Regions from separate parts of the Streptomyces sp. NPDC000880 genome, predicted to be linked through region 1. Evidence: riboswitches for the same ligand, from Rfam matches in the RefSeq annotation. Region 1 holds a riboswitch; the other holds the start of a gene.
What was found. Region 1 has a riboswitch for cobalamin ahead of ACWDO5_RS28625 (cobalamin biosynthesis protein). Riboswitches for the same ligand answer to the same signal wherever they lie in the genome.
Positions count from the first base shown of each region.

Region 1 (4,724 bases):
ACTCTCCCCGCGCTGCCACCGGGCCGGCACCGCGCCGTCCGGCAAGTGGACTGACGAATCCTCACTCGAGGACACCGCAACGCCCGTCTCAGTTCATCTTCCGTTCACTCGGATTAACTACGTTCGCCGGGCCAATACCGCCAAACGATTGCCTGGGTAAATGGAACACATCACCTTGCTGCTCGCGATTGTGATCGTGACAGCGCTCGTGTTCGATTTCACGAACGGTTTCCACGACACCGCCAACGCGATGGCGACAACCATCTCGACCGGCGCTCTGAAACCCAAGACGGCGGTGGCCATGTCCGCCGTGCTCAACCTCGTCGGCGCGTTCCTGTCCGTGGAGGTCGCCAAGACGATCTCCAGCGGCATCGTCACCGAGGACGGCATCACACCAGAGGTCATCTTCGCGGCGCTCGTCGGCGCCATCCTGTGGAACCTGATGACTTGGCTGATCGGTCTGCCGTCCAGCTCTTCGCACGCCCTCATGGGCGGACTGATCGGCGCCACCATCGCCTCCGTCGGCGTCGGCGGAGTCAACGGCGGAACCGTCGTCACCAAGGTGCTGATCCCCGCGATCGCCGCCCCGCTGGTCGCCGGCATCGCCGCGTTCCTGGCCTCCCGGCTGACGTACAGGATCGGCAGGAACGCCGACGAGAAGGCCACCGCGAAGGGCTACCGCGCCGGCCAGATCACCTCGGCGGGCCTGGTCTCCCTGGCCCACGGCACCAACGACGCACAGAAGACCATGGGCATCATCACGCTGGCGCTCGTCGCCGGCGGCGTGCTCTCCCCCGGCTCCAACCCTCCGCTGTGGGTCATCCTCGCCGCCGGTCTCGCGATCGCGCTGGGCACCTACCTCGGCGGCTGGCGCATCATCCGCACCATGGGCAAGGGCCTGACCGACCTCCAGCCGCAGCAGGGCTTCGCCGCCCAGACCAGCGCGGCCAGCGTCATCCTCGCCTCCTCCAACCTCGGCTTCTCGCTGTCGACCACGCACTCCTGCTCCGGCGCCGTGATGGGCGCGGGGCTCGGCCGCAAGGGCGGCGTGGTCCGCTGGTCCACCGCCACCCGGATGTTCGTCGCCTGGGGCCTGACCCTGCCGGCCGCCGGTCTGGTCGCCGCGGGCTCGGAGTTCGTGACCAAGCAGGGCGACTGGGGTGTCGCCGCCGTCGCGGCCTTCCTGATCGGCGCCTGCGCCGCCATCTGGTTCGTCTCCCGCCGCCAGGTGGTCGACCACACCAATGTCAACGACGTGGCCGGCGACGCCGAGCCCGCCGGTGCTGTGACAGCCGCCGTCGCGGCCGTCAGCCCGCCGCCGGCCGGCACGCCCGCGCAGGACTTCAAGACGACCATCCCGGCTCAGCCCCACGCGGCCGACTCCGAGCCGACGACGCAGCCGGCCACGGTGTAAGGACAGATCAGCATGAACATCGACTGGGCAGCACTCGGCTCCGTCTTCGGCGTGAGCCTCGTCGCCACCGTCGCCCTGGTGGGCCTGTTCACCCTGGGCGTCGTGGGCCTGACCAAGCAGGAGTCGGCGACCGCAGGGGGCGGCGGCTCCGCGGTCCTGGCGCGCACGGGCGCGTACGCCTGCTTCGCACTCTGCGCGGCGGCCGTGGCGTACGGGATCTATCTGATCGTCGTCTGACGGCGGCTCACTCAGCACCACTGAGCACAAGGCCGGGCCGGGTACCCCTTCGGGTGACCCGGCCCGGCGCTCTGCTGGGCCTTCGATGTGGGGCTCGGCACACTGTCCCACCGCAGGTCAAAGGCGAGTTGACGGGCGTTCCCGCACGTGGTGGACTGCCGAAGCCATCTACGGCGGCAGAAGAGGAAGCCGGTGCGAATCCGGCGCGGTCCCGCCACTGTCACCGGGGAGCACTCCCCCGGAAGCCAGGAACTCTCACCGCCGATCACGTCGAACCAGGGCGCGGACACCCTGAGTGAGGACATATCGCCATGCGCGGCTGCGGTTCAGTTCCTGCTGTGAGTACGAGGGCCCTTCCAGGCGAAATGTCGGCCTGAACCCATGCGTGCCGACCGCACTTTCGCGTACGGCGCTGCCGCCGGCCTGGTCGGCGACCTGCTGCTCGGCGACCCTCGCCGGGGGCATCCGGTCGCCGCGTTCGGACGGGCGGCGGGCGCCGTCGAGCGTGTTCTGTGGCGCGACCACCGTGGCTGGGGCGCGCTGCACACCGCCGTGTGCGCCGGGGGCGCCGCGGCTGCCGCCGCGCTCCTCGCCCGCGGGATACAGGGCCGCTCCGCCGCGTCCGTCGCGCTGACCGCCGCCGCCACCTGGGCCGTCGTCGGCGGCACATCGCTGGGCCGTGAGGCGCGGGCCGTCGGCGGCGCGCTCGCCGCCGGGGACGTGGAGGTGGCGAGGGAGCGGCTGCCGCATCTGTGCGGTCGAGACCCGCAGAGCCTGGACGAGCAGCAGATCGCCCGCGCCGTCGTGGAATCCGTCGCGGAGAACACCTCCGACGCGGTGGTGGGCGCGCTGGTCTGGGGAGCCCTCGCGGGTGTGCCGGGTCTGGTGGGTTTCCGGGCGGTCAACACGCTGGACGCGATGGTCGGCCACAAGTCGCGCAGATACCGTCGGTTCGGCTGGGCCTCGGCGCGCCTCGACGATGTGGCCGGCTGGCCGGGCGCCCGGCTCACCGCGGGTCTGGCGGTGCTCGCCGGCCAGGACCCGCGCGGAGCCGTACGGACATGGCGGGACGACGCGAAGAAGCATCCGAGTCCGAACGCGGGCCCGGTGGAGGCGGCGTTCGCTGGGGCGCTCGGCGTACGGCTGGGCGGAACCCTCTCGTACGGCGGACGCGTCGAGCACCGTCCCGTACTCAACGGCACGGGCCGCCCGGTGCAGTTCGGCGACATCGAACGTGCCGTGCGGCTCTCGCGCCGCGTCGGCTGGCTGACACTGGCGGCCTGCGCGGCGGGCCGCGTGGCGGGGCACGCGCTGCGCGTGCGGCGCGCCGGAAAGGGGCGAGGATGAGCAGGCGGAAGGCCGGGGGGCTGCTGGTCGCCGGAACCACCTCCGACGCGGGCAAGAGCGTCGTCACGGCCGGGATCTGCCGGTGGCTCGTACGGCAGGGAGTGAAGGTCGCGCCCTTCAAGGGGCAGAACATGTCGCTCAATTCGTTCGTGACGCGCGAAGGCGCGGAGATCGGGCGGGCGCAGGCCATGCAGGCGCAGGCCGCGCGCGTGGAGCCGACCGCACTGATGAACCCGGTGCTGCTCAAGCCGGGCAGCGACCGCTCCAGCCAGGTCGTGCTGATGGGCAGGCCGGTCGGCGAGCTGAGTGCCCGCGGTTACCACGGCGGGCGGCAGGAAGCCCTGCTGAGTACGGTCGTGGAGTGCCTGGAAGAGCTGCGGGGCACGTATGAGGCCGTGATCTGCGAGGGGGCGGGCAGTCCGGCCGAGATCAATCTGCGGCGTACGGACATCGTGAACATGGGCATCGCACGGGCCGCACAGCTCCCGGTGCTGGTCGTCGGAGACATCGACCGCGGCGGCGTCTTCGCCTCCTTCTTCGGTACGACGGCGCTGCTCGGCGCCGAGGACCAGGCGCTGGTCGCGGGCTACTTGGTCAATAAGTTCCGGGGCGATGTGTCGTTGCTCGAGCCGGGCCTGCAGATGCTGCACGGGCTGACCGGGCGGCACACGTACGGAGTGCTGCCCTTCGCGCACGGCCTCGGCATCGACGAGGAGGACGGGCTGCACGTCTCTCTGCGCGGCGCGGTACGGGAGTCGGTGGTCGCGCCGCCCGTCGGCGAGGACGTGCTGCGCGTCGCCGTGTGCGCGCTGCCGCTGATGTCGAACTTCACCGACGTGGACGCCCTGGCCGCCGAACCAGGCGTCGTCGTGCGGTTCGTGGACCGGTCCGAGGAACTCGTCGACGCCGACCTGGTGGTCGTGCCGGGCACCCGTGGGACTGTGCGCGCCCTGGAGTGGCTGCGCGAGCGGGGCCTCGCGGACGCGCTGAAGCGGCGAGCGGCCGAGGGCAGGCCCGTACTGGGCATCTGCGGCGGCTTCCAGCTGCTCGGCGAGCACATCGACGACGAGGTCGAGTCACGGGCCGGCCGTGTCCCGGGCCTCGGCCTGCTGCCCGTACGCATCCGGTTCGCCGTCGACAAGACACTGGCCAGGCCCGTCGGCGAGGCGCTCGGCGAAGCCGTGGAGGGTTACGAGATCCACCACGGCGTCGCCGAAGTGCTCGGCGGCGACACGTTCATCTCTGATGGCGACAGAAACAGTCTGGACGGCTGCCGGGTCGGCTCCGTATGGGGCACGCACTGGCACGGGTCGCTCGAGAGCGACGGCTTCCGGCGCGCTTTCCTGCGCGAGGTGGCCGCGGCCGCGGGACGGCGCTTCGTACCCGCGCCGGACACCTGTTTCGGCGCGCTGCGCGAGGAGCAGCTGGACCGACTCGGCGACCTGATCGAGGAACACGCGGACACGGATGCGCTGCTGCGGCTCATCGAGTCGGGCGCACCGTCAGGACTTCCCTTCATTCCACCCGGAGCACCCGGAGCACCCCAAACAATCGGAGCGCCCGAATGAGCACCGTGCTGTTGCTGTCCACCGCCGACACGGATCTGCTGGCGGCCCGGGCCTCCGGCGCGCCGTACCGGATCGGCAACCCGACCCGTATCGATGTGGCGCAGGAGCTGCCCGCACTCGTCGCGGGCGCGTCCGTCGCGGTCGTACGGCTGCTCGGC
Region 1 covers NZ_JBSFMS010000118.1:14,166-18,889, reverse strand. The annotation lists gene ACWDO5_RS28635 (anion permease) at 161-1,414, shown strand; gene ACWDO5_RS28630 (hypothetical protein) at 1,427-1,651, shown strand; cobalamin riboswitch at 1,786-1,928, shown strand; gene ACWDO5_RS28625 (cobalamin biosynthesis protein) at 2,033-2,998, shown strand; gene ACWDO5_RS28620 (cobyric acid synthase) at 2,995-4,566, shown strand; gene cobN (cobaltochelatase subunit CobN) at 4,563-4,724, shown strand, end outside.

Region 2 (4,724 bases), on a different contig from region 1:
CGTCCTGACGATGGACAAGACGGTGGCGATCAACTTCCAGCTTCTCGGCGGCATCTGGATCCTCCAGACATTGCCGGCGCTGGTGGGCGGCCTGTTCACGCGCTGGTTCCACCGCTGGGCGCTGCTGGCGGGCTGGGCGGTCGGCATGATCTACGGCACGGCGGCCGCGTACGGAGTGGCGAGCCCGACCCAGAAGCACTTCGGGGGCTCGTCGGCAGAGATCCCGGGTATCGGCGAGATCGGCTACATCGGCCTGACGGCGTTCGTGCTGAACGCCGTGGTGACGGTGGTCCTGACGTTCGTGCTGCGGGCGGCGAAGGCGCCGGAGGGCGTCGACGAGACGAGCCCGTCGGACTACACGGCGGACGCGGGCGACCCGGGTGTACAGGTGGAGCTGCCGAAGGCCACCGCGGGCGCCGGTCACTGAGACCGACCCGGTCACCGGGCCTCACCCGGTCGAGGGCCGTCGCGCTTCCCACGGGAGAACGCGGCGGCCCTCGCCGTACCTGCGAAAGAATGTGCGCATGAGACGTCGCGCGCGTTTGTCGCTTGTGCTGCTCACCCTCGCCCTTGCCGGCTGCGGGACGGAGGCAGCGGTCAACAGCGGCACTCGGGGCAGCGACGGTACGGGGAGCACCAGCGGTCCCGTGCCCGAGCGGTCCGAGCTTGAGGCGCGCGCCCGCGCGCTGCAGACCCTGCCCGAGCATGTGTATGTGACGCGGTCCGACGGCTTCGAGCTGGCGCGGCAGTCTGTGGGTGTCATCGGCGGCGACGGCTTCTCGGCCACGTATGTCTCGAAGACCGGTGGGCAGATCACGCTCCTGGTCGACCGGGGCGAGGTGGACGAGGCGAACTGCGCCGGACTCCCGATGGGGTCGGCCACGGGCGCGGTCGGACCGGCCGGCGCACCCTGCGCGAAGGACGGCAAGGGCTGGTACCGCACCTCGGACAGCGGCCATGAGTACGTCCGTACGGAGAACGGTCTGCGGATCCAGATCAGCGCCGGCACTCAGGTGGAGCGCGACGTCCTGCGCGAGGCCGCCGAGGCGGCCCACCTCGCCGACGACCGTGAGCTGGACGAGGTCCTGCCCCCGGCCGGGGACGTCGGCGGACAAACGCCCGTCGAGCGCGGCGACCTGCCCCCGGCCGGCGACGGCGCCCCCAACAATGAGGTGGGCGTGAGCGGCTGACCCGGTCCACACTGCGCCCATGGACATCACCATCAGGGCAGTGCGGCCGAAGGAGTACACCGAGCTGGGCGAGATCACCGCCCATGCCTATCTGGGCGACGGGCTGCTGCACTTCGGCGAGGACGATTCGTATCTGCATGTGCTGCGGGATGTGGCGCGGCGGGCCGCCGAGGCCGAGGTGCTCGTCGCCGTCGACGGTCGCGGCCGCCTGCTGGGTGGCGTGACCTTTGTCTCGGGCGGCGGGGAGTGGGCCGATATCGCCCGCTGTGGCGAGGCCGAGTTCCGGATGCTCGCAGTCGCCGAGCAGGCCCGTGGACGGGGTGCCGGCGAGGCCCTTGTGCGGGCGTGCGTCGAACGCGCCCGAAGCGTCGAGGGGTGCCGGCGGCTCGTGCTGTCGACGCAGCACGGCATGCTCGCCGCCCACCGGATCTACGAGCGGATGGGCTTCGTCCGTACGCCCGACCGGGACTGGGAGCCCGTCCCCGGGATCACCCTGCTGACCTACGCGTTGGAGCTGTAGCCCGCTACGACACAACATGTGGGGGGTGCCGCATCCAGCGGCCCCCACATGTATGCTCATGCTCGCTGTCGCCGCAGGGGAATCCGGTGGGAATCCGGAACTGTCCCGCAACGGTGTGCTGTGGTGCGCTTTGTCGTACCCACCAGTCCGAAGACCTGCCGACGGTGCATCCGGCTCGACCGAACCGGGTGCCGAGACATCCGGGCCTCGCGGTTGGGTCGGTGGATGCCGTGCGGTGTGCTGCCATTTTCCGGGTACGTACGCCCCCGCGGCCCTCCCCTCCCCCGCCGGCCCAGAGCCGAGCGAGGGAGAGCACCACGTGACCATCGCGCCAGCCGATCCGGCTTCAGGCATCGCAGAGCATGCTGTCGACGGCCCCGGGACCGCGCTTCTGCGGACCCTGACCGATCTCACCGCCGATCTGCCGGACACTGACCCGGGACGCGTCGCCGCCGCCGCGCTGCGCGGCCGCAACGCCCGGTCGGACGCGGCCGAGTTGCGCAGCCTCGCCACCGACGCCGCCGCGGGGCTGATCTCCGAGGACCCGGCCTACTCCCGGCTCGCCGCCCGCCTGCTGACCCGTCACATCGCGGACGAGGCCGCCGGACAGGGCGCGGTGTCCTTCTCCGCTTCGGTCGCGGTCGGCCACCGGGAGGGCCTGATCGCCGACCGCACGGCCGAGTTCGTCACGCTCCACGCCGCCCGTCTCGACGCTCTGATGGACCAGGACGCCGACGACCGTTTCGGCTACTTCGGGCTGCGCACCCTCTACAGCCGCTATCTGCTCCGGCACCCCCTCACCCGCCAGGTGATCGAGACCCCGCAGCACTTCATGCTGCGCGTCGCCTGCGGACTGGCCGAGGACACCTCCGCGCGCGCCCTGGACGAAGTCGCGGCGCTGTACGGGCTGATGAGCCGCCTCGACTACCTCCCCTCGTCGCCCACCCTCTTCAACTCCGGCACCCGCCACCCGCAGATGTCCTCGTGCTATCTGCTGGACTCCCCGATGGACGAGCTCGACTCGATCTACAGCCGCTACCACCAGGTCGCGCGCCTCTCCAAGCACGCGGGCGGCATCGGCCTCTCCTACTCCCGCATCCGCGCCCGCGGTTCACTGATCCGCGGCACCAACGGCCACTCCAACGGCATCGTGCCGTTCCTGAAGACCCTCGACGCCTCGGTCGCGGCCGTGAACCAGGGCGGCCGGCGCAAGGGCGCCGCCGCGATCTACCTGGAGACCTGGCACGCGGACATCGAGGAGTTCCTGGAGCTGCGCGACAACACCGGTGAGGACGCGCGGCGTACGCACAACCTCAACCTCGCGCACTGGATCCCGGACGAGTTCATGCGCCGCGTCGAGGCCGACGCCGACTGGTCGCTGTTCTCACCTTCCGATGTGCCGGATCTGGTCGACCTGTGGGGCGACGAGTTCGACGCGGCGTACCGCGAGGCGGAGGCCGGGGGACTCGCCCGCAGGACCATCCCCGCGCGGGAGTTGTACGGCCGGATGATGCGTACGCTCGCCCAGACCGGCAACGGCTGGATGACCTTCAAGGACGCCTCCAACCGCACCGCGAACCAGACGGCGGAGCCGGGCCACACGGTCCACTCCTCGAACCTGTGCACCGAGATCCTGGAGGTGACGGACGACGGGGAGACGGCCGTCTGCAACCTCGGCTCGGTCAACCTCGGTTCGTTCGTGCTCGCGTCGGGAGACATCGACTGGGAGCGGCTGGACGAGACCGTCCGTACCGCCGTGACCTTCCTCGACCGGGTCGTCGACATCAACTTCTACCCGACCGAGCAGGCAGGCCGCTCCAACGCCAAGTGGCGTCCGGTGGGCCTGGGTGCGATGGGTCTGCAGGACGTCTTCTTCAAGCTCCGCCTCCCCTTCGACTCGCCCGAGGCGAAGGCGCTGTCCACGAAGATCGCCGAGCGGATCATGCTCGCCGCCTACGAGGCGTCCTGCGACCTCGCCGAGCGCAACGGCCCGCTGCCCGCCTGGTCCCAGACCCGCGCGGCCCGTGGCATGCTGCACCCCGACCACTACGACGTGGCGCTCAACTGGCCGGAGCGCTGGGACGCGCTGCGCACCCGCGTCGCCGAGAGCGGCATGCGCAACTCCCTCCTCCTCGCCATCGCGCCGACCGCGACCATCGCCTCGATCGCGGGGGTGTACGAGTGCATCGAGCCTCAGGTCTCCAACCTCTTCAAGCGCGAGACGCTGAGCGGTGAGTTCCTCCAGGTCAACGCCTACCTGGTGGAGGAGCTGAAGAAGCTCGGCGTGTGGGACGCGCAGACCCGTGAGGCGCTGCGCGAGTCCAGCGGCTCGGTGCAGGGCTTCAGCTGGATCCCGGCCGACGTCCGCGCGCTGTACCGCACGGCGTGGGAGATCCCGCAGCGCGGCCTGATCGACATGGCCGCCTCGCGCACCCCCTTCTTGGACCAGTCGCAGTCGCTGAACCTGTTCCTGGAGACGCCGACCATCGGGAAGCTCAGCTCGATGTACGCGTACGCCTGGAAGCAGGGCCTGAAGACGACGTACTACCTGCGCTCCCGCCCGGCGACGCGGATCGCCCGCGCGGCTCAGTCCGCCACCCCCGTCCCGGTACAGCAGGCGGCCGACCCCGACGCCGTCGCCTGCTCCCTGGAGAACCCCGAGTCCTGCGAGGCCTGCCAGTAATGCCCACCCGTCACCCGGCCACCACCCCCGATGAACGGCGCTCCGCGCCGGCGGTCACCCCGAAGAAGAATCTGCTCGACCCCGGCTTCGAGCTGACTCTCCGCCCCATGCGCTACCCGGACTTCTACGAGCGCTACCGCGACGCGATCAAGAACACCTGGACCGTCGAAGAGGTCGACCTCCACTCCGACGTGGCCGACCTCGCCAAGCTCTCGCCGGGCGAGCAGCACATGATCGGCCGGCTGGTCGCGTTCTTCGCGACGGGCGACTCGATCGTCTCCAACAACCTCGTGCTCACCCTCTACAAGCACATCAACTCCCCGGAGGCGCG
Region 2 covers NZ_JBSFMS010000089.1:20,071-24,794, reverse strand. The annotation lists gene mctP (monocarboxylate uptake permease MctP) at 1-427, shown strand, start outside; gene ACWDO5_RS24955 (hypothetical protein) at 525-1,190, shown strand; gene ACWDO5_RS24950 (GNAT family N-acetyltransferase) at 1,210-1,710, shown strand; cobalamin riboswitch at 1,763-1,887, shown strand; gene ACWDO5_RS24945 (ribonucleoside-diphosphate reductase subunit alpha) at 2,030-4,393, shown strand; gene ACWDO5_RS24940 (ribonucleotide-diphosphate reductase subunit beta) at 4,501-4,724, shown strand, end outside.
Region 2: linked by a shared signal. The riboswitch ahead of ACWDO5_RS24945 (ribonucleoside-diphosphate reductase subunit alpha) and the one ahead of ACWDO5_RS28625 (cobalamin biosynthesis protein) in region 1 are both predicted to bind cobalamin.